DNA from 2 places in the Bacillus sp. FSL K6-0138 genome. Region 2 is predicted to be linked to the other one. Evidence: a T-box and tRNA genes for the amino acid it is inferred to sense, from the RefSeq annotation. Region 2 holds a T-box; the other holds one or more tRNA genes.

Region 1 (5,677 bases), 1.3 Mb from region 2:
GGCTGGGATTTTTCGGCGAGCCACCCTGCCTGGATCACGGCTTTGGTGATGCCCGTGATCAGACCCGATGCCACTAATGCGGGAATAAGCGGGATAAAAATGCTTGCGATCCGCCGTAAAAACAGTTTAAAGGGTGTGGCGTTTTTCTTTGAAACTGCGGTTTTGTTTTTGGCTGCTGCTTCCTTTACGTTAAAGTGATCCGCTTTTTTGAGCAGCTCCCCGAATTCATCTGATACATGCTGAACAACGCCTGTACCGAGTATGATTTGCAGTGTTTCGGCTTCGACGACGCCGATGACTCCTTCAAGCGCTTTAATTGAATCGATGTCTGCTTTTTCTTTATCAACTGGCGTGATCCGCAGACGCGTCATGCAATGGGTATAGTCCGCGACATTCGCCGCTCCTCCCGCAAGTTCCAGAATGCGCTTTGCCAAGCCGGCATGTTTCTTTTGTTCGCTCATTGACAATTCCCCCTTTGTTGTTAAGATCTGTTTGCTCCCATTGTTTGAATGGCCGCTTTTGACTGATCAATATATTGAATCGTTTCTTCATAACGCTTTGCGGCCATACCTAAAAACAAAATGTCAATCATATAAAGCTGGGCTAAACGAGAGGAGGTTGCAGCACTTCGAAACGGCGCTTCATTCGAACATGACGTATACAGAGCAACATCGCAAATTGAAGAAACGGCTGACTGTCCGAAGCGGGTTAAACCGATCGTTTTCACGCCGCGTTCTTTTGCCAGCTTCAGCACATCGATGATCTCACGGGTTTCGCCGGAATGTGAAATGGCGAATACAATGTCATGTTCGTCAGCATTGGCGATTAATGATGCGATAAGGTGCATGTCTGTAAATGCGGTAGCCCCTTTTTTAATTCGTAAAAATTTTTGCTGGGCATCCTGTGCGACAATCCCTGAGGCGCCGATGCCGCAAAAGTGGACCGTCCCCGCTGTGATCAGCATTTGAATCGCTTTTTGGAGTTCGAGTTGGTCAATATTGTCCAATGTGTCGCGGATCACCTGAATGGAATTGCTCGCTGTTTTTTGAGCGATTGAATACAGAGGTTCCTGCGGTTCTATATCCCGGTAGCCTTGATCTGCAGATCTCATTAAATCACCGGCGATTCGCAGCTTTAAATCCTGGTATCCTTTTAGCCCGAGCGATTTGCAGAGCCGGATCGCTGCGGCTCCGCTCGTATTTGCGGCTCCGCTGATTTCCTGGATGGTGCTGTTGACGATTTCCTGCGGATTTTCCAAAATATATTCGGCCAGTTTCCGTTCAGACTGCGGAAGCTTGTGAAGCATCGTGCGGATCATGTCTAATCCTCCTGCGGCCATGGCTTTCTCCTTCCTTCACGCGTTTTTTTCGTTTGCCGCTAGTGCTTTTTCGATATTGCCTTCCGCTTGCTTCAGCAGCTTCTCCGCTGCAGCGGCATCCGTATTTGTTTTGATCATGATGATAGCCGTTTTTACGCGGTTACCGGCCGCTTGCAGCGCTTTTTCAGCCGTTTGCAGTTCAGCTCCTGTAACGGTTTGAATAATGCGGATCGCCCGCTGTTTTAATTTCTCATTGCTTACGTTCACATCGACCATCAAGTTTTCATAAACTTTTCCCAATCGAATCATAGATGTTGTCGAGATCATGTTCAGAATCATTTTATGCGCGGTTGCCGCCTTCATTCGAGTCGATCCCGCGATAACCTCGGGACCGACGATCACTTCAATGCTGTGTTCGGCCGCTTGGCTGATTGCCGATTGCTTGTTACAGGTTAAGGAAATCGTTTTTGCACCGATTTTTCCGGCGTATTTCAGAGCGCCGTATACATAAGGGGTTCGCCCGCTGGCGGCAATGCCGATGACGGTATCCTTGTTTGACAGATGGATGGATTTTAAGTCTTGTGCTCCGAGCTCTTCACGATCCTCGGCACCTTCGACGGCTTCGAATAATGCTTTTTGGCCTCCTGCGATAAGCCCTCTGACAGTATTGGGAGAAATGCTGAATGTCGGCGGGCATTCCGCTGCATCGAGTACGCCGAGCCGTCCGCTTGTGCCCGCACCAATGTAGATGATTCGTCCCCCTTTCTGCAATGACCCGACTGCATAATCGACTGCGGTTTTTACATCCGGCAATACCGCTTCAACCGCTTCAGCCACCTTTTTGTCCTCTTCATTCATGATTTTTAAAATGTCCAATGTGTCCGCCTGATGGATGTGCTTTGCATTTTCATTGCGGCGCTCGGTCGTTAAGGAGCTGAGATTGCTGTTTTTCATCCGGAATCCTCCTGATCAAAAATGGCATATATATTTCTTAATTTTCAGTATATTTTTAATGGAATTTTATTTCAACATAAAATTGGAAATTATGAAATTTTATTTTAAAACGGTTCTAAAGATTGATGCTGAAGAATAAAATAAAGCGCAGTCAAAGACTGCACTTCGGTTTATAGTTCATCCAATTGGTGCTCAGAAATGACGCGAAAGCCTTCCCTTTTAAGAAGAGCCGCTGTAATGCCGTTTCCGGCAATCTTTTGGCCGGAGAAGCTTCCATTATATATGTTGCTGCTTCCGCAGGATGGACTGTTTTCTTTTAAAACGACGGTGTCCGCCTGAATCTCTCTTGCGATCTCAAGCGTTTTGTAAGCTCCTTTTATATAAAGGTCCGTAACGTTTTCGCCCGATTTAGTCAGAATGACGGCATTCCCGTTTAAAACGTCTTCACCTGTTCCGCCGTTTATTTCCGCAGGCTCCCTTGGCGTTTGAAAACCTCCGAGCAATTCGGGACAGACGATTATTGCTTTTTGTTCTTCAACGAGTTGATTGATTTTATCAATATAGCTGTGCCTCCCGTCATATCGGCATTCAACGCCTGCCAAACAAGAGCTGACCAATATCATGTACGTGTACCCCTTTTCTGTATTCAGATACTAACAGTGTAATCAAAATCGGCGTTTATTTGTAAAAAACTTCAGCGAAAAATTTGAAAATAAAAATTTTAAATTACCCCTTTACAAATATGCAGCAACCTGTATATAATAACTTTTGTCAGCTTTACGAGAGCTGCCGGAAACAATCGGTTTTGGCCCGTTGGTCAAGTGGTTAAGACACCGCCCTTTCACGGCGGTAACACGGGTTCGAATCCCGTACGGGTCACCATTATTTTTTAGAAGCAGAAGGGGCATACCGGAGCTTTTAAAGGAAGGCATGCTAAGAGCGCAACGTCCTGTTGCAACGCATGCACTAGTACGTCCTGTACGTCGGAGGATTAGCTCAGCTGGGAGAGCATCTGCCTTACAAGCAGAGGGTCGGCGGTTCGATCCCGTCATCCTCCACCATTTTTTGCAGAGCGGTGTCAAACGCACTTGCTTTTGCATAAGGTATTGATATATGCCGGTCTAGCTCAATTGGTAGAGCACGTTCGAATCTGCTTCGGCAGTATCGGCTTCAGCGTACCGAAGGAGAGGCTTCCGCGAATAAGCTTTCCGAGTTCGGGACGACGATTTGACGCTGTTACTTGTAAAATGTTCATATTGATTATGCCGGTCTAGCTCAATTGGTAGAGCAACTGACTTGTAATCAGTAGGTTGGGGGTTCAAGTCCTCTGGCCGGCACTGTTCTGGAGGGGTAGCGAAGTGGCTAAACGCGGCGGACTGTAAATCCGCTCCCTCAGGGTTCGGCGGTTCGAATCCGTCCCCCTCCACCATTTTTGGGCTATAGCCAAGCGGTAAGGCAACGGACTTTGACTCCGTCATGCGCTGGTTCGAATCCAGCTAGCCCAGTTTTTGGACATCCTGTTTGGATGTCCTTTTTATTTTGCCTTTTTTGTATAACTATTCAAAAAAATGTCTTGTTGAGTCAATTTTCAATCAGGCGGTACAATGAAGATCTGAAAGGGGGAAATGTGATGTTAAAAAAGATTTCGATGATCGGCGTGCCGATGGATTTAGGCCAATTAAGACGGGGAGTTGACATGGGGCCGAGTGCGATTCGCTGTGCCGGCGTCAATGAACGTTTGGAAAGCCTTTCTCGGGATATCGAAGATTTGGGGGATATCACAATCGGCCAGAGGGAGGATGAAAGGGAAGGCGGGGAATCCGCATCAGAAGAATTGCGTAATTTGAAAGCGATTACAAATGCGAGTTTAAAGCTCGCTCAAACGGTTGATAAAATCGTTGCCTCAGGTTCGTTTCCGCTCGTTCTCGGCGGGGATCACAGCATCGCGATCGGAACGCTTGCCGGACTTGCAAGGCATTATCATCATTTGGGTGTGATCTGGTATGACGCTCATGCTGATGTCAATACAAAGGAAACGTCTCCTTCAGGCAACATTCATGGAATGCCGCTTGCGATCAGCATGGGGATCGGGCATGAACGGCTGACCGGCATTTATGGGGATGGTGCCAAGGTCAAGCCGGAGAACATCGTCATCATTGGAGCGAGATCGCTTGATGATGGGGAGAAGAAACTGATTCGAGAACAAGGAATCAAGGTCTATACGATGCATGAAATCGATCGCCTCGGCATGACGAGGGTTATGGAGGAAACGATTGAATATTTGCGGGAACGGACGGACGGCGTCCATCTGTCGCTTGATCTGGATGCCCTTGACCCGAATGATGCGCCTGGCGTGGGGACGCCCGTTGCAGGAGGGATCAGCTACAGGGAAAGTCATTTGGCCATGGAAATGCTGGAGGAATCCAATTTAGTAACGTCTGCCGAGTTTGTTGAGGTGAATCCGATATTGGATGAGAAAAACAGGACGGCTGAGACGGCTGTTGCGTTAATGGGTTCATTGTTCGGAGAAAAATTGCTGTAGGAGCGGCGGCCGGATCGGCCGCTGATCGTTTCATCATAAATCTCAATTTCGAAATATTTATGATGTATAATAATTTTAAGCTAATATTAAGGGCCTGAGGCCCCTGAAACCATCAACACTCTGCCAATTTTTTGTTAAACTATTTTTATGAATTTCAGTGAAACCTTTCAAACATCAACTCGTATACATAAAGACCGGTGAAGGCAGAGGTTAGATAAATATGGAAACAATGATAAAAAAAAGAATCAAACAGGTGAAAAAAGGCGATCGTAATGCATTCGCGGATATCGTGGATATTTACAAGGACAAAATTTATCAGCTTTGCTACCGTATGCTTGGCAATGCGCATGAGGCGGAAGATATTGCGCAGGAAGCATTTATCAGAGCATACGTGAATATCGACAGTTTTGATATTAACCGGAAATTTTCCACGTGGCTTTATCGAATCGCAACCAATTTGACCATCGATCGTATCCGTAAAAAAAAGCCGGACTATTACTTGGATGCAGAGGTGGCAGGGACAGAAGGGCTTACAATGTATTCACAGGTTGCAGCAGACGTTGCGCTTCCAGAGGATGAAGTTCTTTCCTTGGAACTGCATAGTACCATTCAGGAAAAAATCTTAAGGCTTCCCGAAAAATACAGGACGGTCATCGTATTAAAGTACATTGACGAGCTCTCGCTAAATGAGATCAGCGAAATCTTAAACATCCCCGTAGGCACCGTGAAAACGAGAATACACAGGGGGAGAGAGGCTCTCAGAAAACAATTAAGGGATCTTTAAGTGGGGTGATGAAATGAGCTGTCCGGAGCACATTGTTCAGCTTATGCACAAATATCTTGATGGAGACATTCTTCCGGAA
Region 2 (5,677 bases):
TTGCAATTTTCTGTGGAAGAGTCGATCTGTTTTCAAAAAGGACAGGAAGTATCGGAATTGTTATCGATATCATTGGATCCTGACATTTCCGTTCAGGAAGTGAATGATTACGTATCAATACGCGGGTCATTAGAGCTGACAGGCGAATACAACATAGATCAAACCCGGGAGTATGCTGAGCTGCCTGCGACAAGCCGATTTGTGGAAGACGTAAAATTGAAAGGGGACGGAAGCGCCGAGCTGACGCATTGCTTTCCCGTAGATATTACGATTCCGAAAAACAAGGTGAATCATTTAAACGATGTATTTGTGTTTATTGATGCTTTCGATTATCAGCTGACAGATGCCCGCATGCTGACGATTCAGGCGGACTTGGCGATTGAAGGCCTGCTGAATGTGAGCGGGGAAGAAGAGGAGAAAAACGGGGCGCACACCCCGCCGGTCCTGGGGGAAATTCCTCAGTATGAAGAAGAACCTGAACCTGCGTACCGGTCTTATCCGGATGAAGAAGACGATCCTGAAGAAAAGACGTTTTCCATTAGCCTAGACGCTCCGTACGATGACCAGGAAGTAGAAGAAGAAACATACGAAGATGAAGATGAAACCGATGAACAAACGGTTCCGATTTATCAATCGTTTCTCGGAGAATCCGGAAACGAAGCAAAACCGTTTTTTGCCGCTTCATTGTCCGCTGCGGAAAGAACGAAGCGCGAGCTGGAAACGCAAAAGGAAACTGAGGAAGTAAGAGAAGAGGTAAAAACAGAACGGAATATGGAAGAAAGCAGCAGGGATGCAAAAGCGGAACTGAGAATGGAGGAAAGCAGCAGGGACGCAAAAGCAGAACCGAGAATGGAAGAAAGCAGCGGGGACGCAAAAGCGGAACCGAGAATGGAAGAAAGCAGCGGGAACGCAAAAACGGAACCGAGAATGGAAGAAAGCGGCAGGGACGCAAAAGCGGAACCGAGAATGGAAGAAAGCGAGGCGGCGGAAGAGACGGCGGAAGAGACGGCGGAACCGTTATACAGGTCTTATTCCGATTCTGAAGAAACAAAGGAAACACCGTTTTTCGGCGTTCCTCCTATTCTGCAGGATGAAGAAGAGCAGGAGGAAAGGGAGTCCTTTGAAATTGAAGTAAAACAGGAAACAGCAGAAGAAGAACCGGAGCCGAGCCATTCCATCGTAATTCCGGAATACTCTTTTCATGAGCAGGAAGAGCCTGAAGAAGAACGGGATGACAACGCGGAAGAAGAAACGAAAGAGAACGATAACGCGCTCTATTTAACGAAACTGTTTACAAAACAAGGGGAGGAGGAGTTTGCGCGAATGAGGATGTGCATCGTTCAGCAAAATGATACAATCGACCTTCTGTGCGAACGTTACGGCATTAATGCCCAGCAGCTCATCCGGATGAATTCCCTTTCTCTTGATGAAGAATTAAAGGAAGGACAAATCCTTTATATTCCCTATTATCAAAACAGCCATGCCTGATGCGTGGTGAGCAGAAATGGAAGATATCCAGTCTGTTTTGCATGAATACGGGCTTGCCGCTCAATATGTTGAGCCCGTCAGTCGAAAAGTGTGGAAAGTATATACGAACCACGGCGTATTCGCCCTGAAAAAACTGGTCGCTTCAAGGAATGCCCGTTTTACGGAGCAGATGATCATCCTTGAGGAGAAGGGCTACAGAAATTTCGTTCCCGTTTACAGAAACCGGTCAGGGGAATTTTTGACCGGTGCGGGTGCTGATGTCTGCTATTTAATGCCGTGGCTGTCGCTTCAAAAAGAGGAAGAGCGCGATCAAAAGCACGAATATTTATTTCAGGAAATCGCTCTTATTCATCAGAAAACGGAAAAAGAAACCGATATAAGGCAAGAGGATACGCTCGGGCACTATGAACGGACAAAACGAAAATGGGAAGCGCAAAAACAAAGATATGAAGAGTTTCTCACAGTGGCGGAAAAAGAATGGTACATGTCGCCATTTCAGCTTCAGGCCGCAATGTATTACAAAGAGACGCTGTCCGCCGTCGATTTTGCGCTTGAACGTCTTGATGAGTGGTACGAAGCCATCAAAGGTAAGGAGTCTTCCAGACTCGTCTTAAACCACGGGCAATTGTCCGTCCGCCACTTTCTGTATAATGATATGGGCACGGGCTACTTTACCAACTTTGAGAAAGCGGGATACGGGCCGCCTGCAAATGACCTTATCGTATTTTTTACGAGAATGTTTAAGACAAATCCCGTCATGTGCCCGGAATGTGTAAGCTGGTTTTATACGTATCACAAAGTCTACCCTTTGCGCGATGAAGAAATCAGCTTGTTTTTAAGCTATATGGCTTATCCGGCAGCCGTATTTGATGAGCTGAAACGCTATCAGACGGGAAAACGCTCCGGAGAGAAAGAAGAATGCACAAGACTGCTGAAGGCGTATTGGCAAATGAAAAATGCGGAGCCGCTCGTAATGGGCATCCATCAAACAGAAGAAAACCGAAAACTCCAGGCAGAAACAGAGTCCCCATCATCATGATGCGGACTTTTCTGCTTGCAGCAGGCCTTGCCTGTTTTATATCCAGTCAAGGTGAAAGGCGCATGCAAGGAATATGAGAATACCCAACAGGAGAACATCAAACGTCGTTGGAAAGAAAAGGGTTCGAATGCCTTGAAAGATCGTAAGCGGGAGGATGACTTGAACACCGACAAGCTTTATCTGTTTCAGCCACGGCTGGAGCGAGTGAATGTTGAACTTTTTCCGCACCTTATGCCTCCTCTCCTTTTCGTTACAGCATCATATGAGAAAACGAAGCTTGTGTGCATGGCCCAATCTCGTATAAAACGGGAGAAAAACGGCAAAGATGATTGACGAAAATGAAAAAGATTTAGTAATATAAGAACAAGAAAAAAGTACGTGCTGAAAAATCAATGATCACCCGCTTTGAATGGGAAGAGTACAAAAACAGACGCTTACAGAGAGGGACTCCTAGAGCTGAAAGGTTTCCCAGCCAGTCTTTTTTGGAAGGTCGCCCAGGAGCGCAATTTCTTGAACATAAAAGTAGAGAAATTCGGGAAAGACCCGTTATCCCATTAAGTGCGTGAATGCCTCATTCGGCGTTCATGAAAAAAGGTGGTACCGCGAGAGAGTTCTCTTCGTCCTTTTAACAGGATAAAGAGGACTCTTTTTCTATTGATCAGCCGTTTATATTGCTGGAGGTTTGAAAATGGATAAACAAGAACTGACGATGCCGACAAAATACGATCCGGCCAAAGTCGAAAAAGACAGATACGAATATTGGGTGAACGGCAAGTTTTTTGAAGCTGCAAACGACTCTGACAAAGAGCCGTATACCGTTGTCATTCCACCGCCGAATGTGACAGGGAAGCTGCATTTGGGACACGCGTGGGATTCGACGCTGCAGGATATCGTCACGAGAATGAAGCGGATGCAAGGGTATGACGTGCTGTGGCTTCCGGGAATGGACCACGCCGGAATTGCGACACAGGCAAAGGTTGAAGCCAAGCTGCGCGAGGAAGGAAAAACCCGCTATGATCTGGGGCGCGAAAAATTTCTCGAGGAAACGTGGAAATGGAAAGAGGAATACGCCGATTTCATTCGCAGCCAATGGGCAAAGCTCGGTCTTGGCCTCGATTACTCAAGAGAGCGGTTCACTCTTGATGAAGGGCTCTCAAAAGCGGTTCGCGAAGTCTTTGTGAAGCTTTATGAAAAAGGGCTGATTTACCGGGGAGAATATATCATCAACTGGGACCCGGCCACAAAAACGGCTCTGAGCGACATCGAAGTCATCTATAAAGACGTTCAAGGCGCATTCTACCATATGCGCTATCCGCTGAAAGACGGCTCAGGCTCGATTGAGATCGCGACGACCCGTCCGGAAACGATGCTCGGAGATACGGCGGTTGCGGTTCATCCGGAAGATGAACGGTACAAACACCTAATCGGAAAAACGGTCGTTCTGCCGATCACGAGAAGAGAAATTCCGATTGTCGCTGATGATTACGTCGACATGGAATTTGGTTCAGGTGCGGTGAAAATCACGCCGGCTCATGATCCGAACGACTTTGAGATCGGAAACCGCCACAATCTGGAGCGGATTCTCGTTATGAATGAAGACGGAACGATGAACGATAATGCCCTTCAATATAAAGGCATGGACCGTTTTGAATGCCGCAAAGCGATTGTGAAAGACCTACAGGAACAGGGCGTTCTTTTCAAAATCGAAGAGCATATGCATTCCGTCGGTCACAGCGAGCGCAGCGGCGCAGTCGTTGAACCGTACCTTTCAACGCAATGGTTCGTCCAAATGCAGCCGCTGGCCGATGCGGCAATCGAATTGCAAAAAAGCGAAGGCAAAGTCAATTTCGTACCGGAGCGGTTTGAAAAAACATACCTTCACTGGATGGAAAATATCCGCGACTGGTGTATTTCACGCCAGCTTTGGTGGGGCCACCGGATTCCGGCTTGGTATCATAAAGAAACGGGTGAAGTCTACGTCGGCGTTGAAGCGCCTGAGGATGCCGAAAACTGGGAGCAGGACAAAGATGTTCTTGACACGTGGTTCAGTTCGGCTCTGTGGCCGTTTTCGACGATGGGCTGGCCTGATGTCGATGAGGAAGATTTCAAGCGCTACTATCCGACTAACGTTCTTGTTACAGGATATGACATCATTTTCTTCTGGGTGTCCAGAATGATTTTCCAAGGCATCGAGTTTACGGGCGAGCGTCCGTTCAAAGACGTCTTGATTCACGGATTGATCCGAGACGACCAAGGCCGCAAGATGAGCAAATCGCTCGGAAACGGGGTCGATCCTATGGAAGTCATCGAAAAGTATGGAGCCGATTCACTCCGCTATTTCCTGGCGACCGGAAGCTCGCCTGGACAGGATTTGCGCTTCAGCTTTGAAAAGGTCGAATCTACATGGAACTTCGCAAACAAGATTTGGAATGCCTCAAGGTTTGCGTTGATGAACATGGACGGTATGACGTATGAAGAACTCGATTTATCAGGTGAAAAATCGGTTGCAGATAAATGGATTTTAACGAGATTAAACGAAACGATCGAAACGGTGACACATCTTGCAGAAAAATACGAATTCGGCGAAGTCGGCCGCCATCTCTACAACTTTATTTGGGACGATTTCTGCGACTGGTACATCGAAATGGCCAAACTTCCGCTTTACGGCGATGATGAAGCGGCCAAAAAGACGACACGCTCCGTTTTGGCGTATGTACTGGATCAGACGATGCGCCTCCTGCATCCGTTCATGCCATTTTTAACAGAGGAGATTTGGCAGCACCTTCCTCATGAAGGTGAATCGATTACGGTTGCGAAGTGGCCTGAAGTCGTCAAAGCATATTCCGACGAAGAGGCTGCGGCAGATATGAAGCTTCTCGTTGAAGTGATCCGTGCAGTGCGGAATATCCGCAGTGAAGTCAATACACCGCTCAGCAAACAGATCGAGCTTTATATCAAAACGAGCACGCCTGAAGTCGCCGGGCGCCTTGAAGAAAACCGCTCTTACGTGGAACGCTTTACAAACCCGAGCGTGCTTGAAATCGGAACGGACGTCAAGACGATTGATAAAGCGATGACTGCCGTTGTATCAGGGGCAGAGTTGATTTTGCCGCTTGAAGGGCTGATCAACATTGACGAAGAAATCAGCCG

What was found. The T-box of region 2 lies ahead of MHB78_RS08000 (valine--tRNA ligase). A T-box ahead of a tRNA ligase gene usually reads a tRNA of that ligase, here a tRNA-Val.
Region 1: it encodes a tRNA-Val, which carries the amino acid that the T-box ahead of MHB78_RS08000 (valine--tRNA ligase) is inferred to sense. The anticodon was not compared.

What each region holds. Positions count from the first base shown of each region.
Region 1 covers NZ_CP150286.1:223,238-228,914, forward strand. Annotated here, with positions in the region: gene MHB78_RS01405 (PTS transporter subunit EIIC) at 1-461, opposite strand, end outside; gene MHB78_RS01410 (MurR/RpiR family transcriptional regulator) at 482-1,339, opposite strand; gene murQ (N-acetylmuramic acid 6-phosphate etherase) at 1,355-2,272, opposite strand; gene MHB78_RS01420 (DUF523 domain-containing protein) at 2,443-2,895, opposite strand; tRNA gene MHB78_RS01425 (tRNA-Glu) at 3,080-3,154, shown strand; tRNA gene MHB78_RS01430 (tRNA-Val) at 3,258-3,333, shown strand; tRNA gene MHB78_RS01435 (tRNA-Thr) at 3,537-3,609, shown strand; tRNA gene MHB78_RS01440 (tRNA-Tyr) at 3,617-3,701, shown strand; tRNA gene MHB78_RS01445 (tRNA-Gln) at 3,706-3,777, shown strand; gene rocF (arginase) at 3,903-4,814, shown strand; gene sigW (RNA polymerase sigma factor SigW) at 5,035-5,598, shown strand; gene rsiW (anti-sigma-W factor RsiW) at 5,612-5,677, shown strand, end outside.
Region 2 covers NZ_CP150286.1:1,475,161-1,480,837, forward strand. Annotated here, with positions in the region: gene MHB78_RS07985 (LysM peptidoglycan-binding domain-containing protein) at 1-1,488, shown strand, start outside; gene ysxE (spore coat protein YsxE) at 1,505-2,527, shown strand; gene MHB78_RS07995 (hypothetical protein) at 2,564-2,755, opposite strand; T-box leader at 2,924-3,155, shown strand; gene MHB78_RS08000 (valine--tRNA ligase) at 3,216-5,677, shown strand, end outside.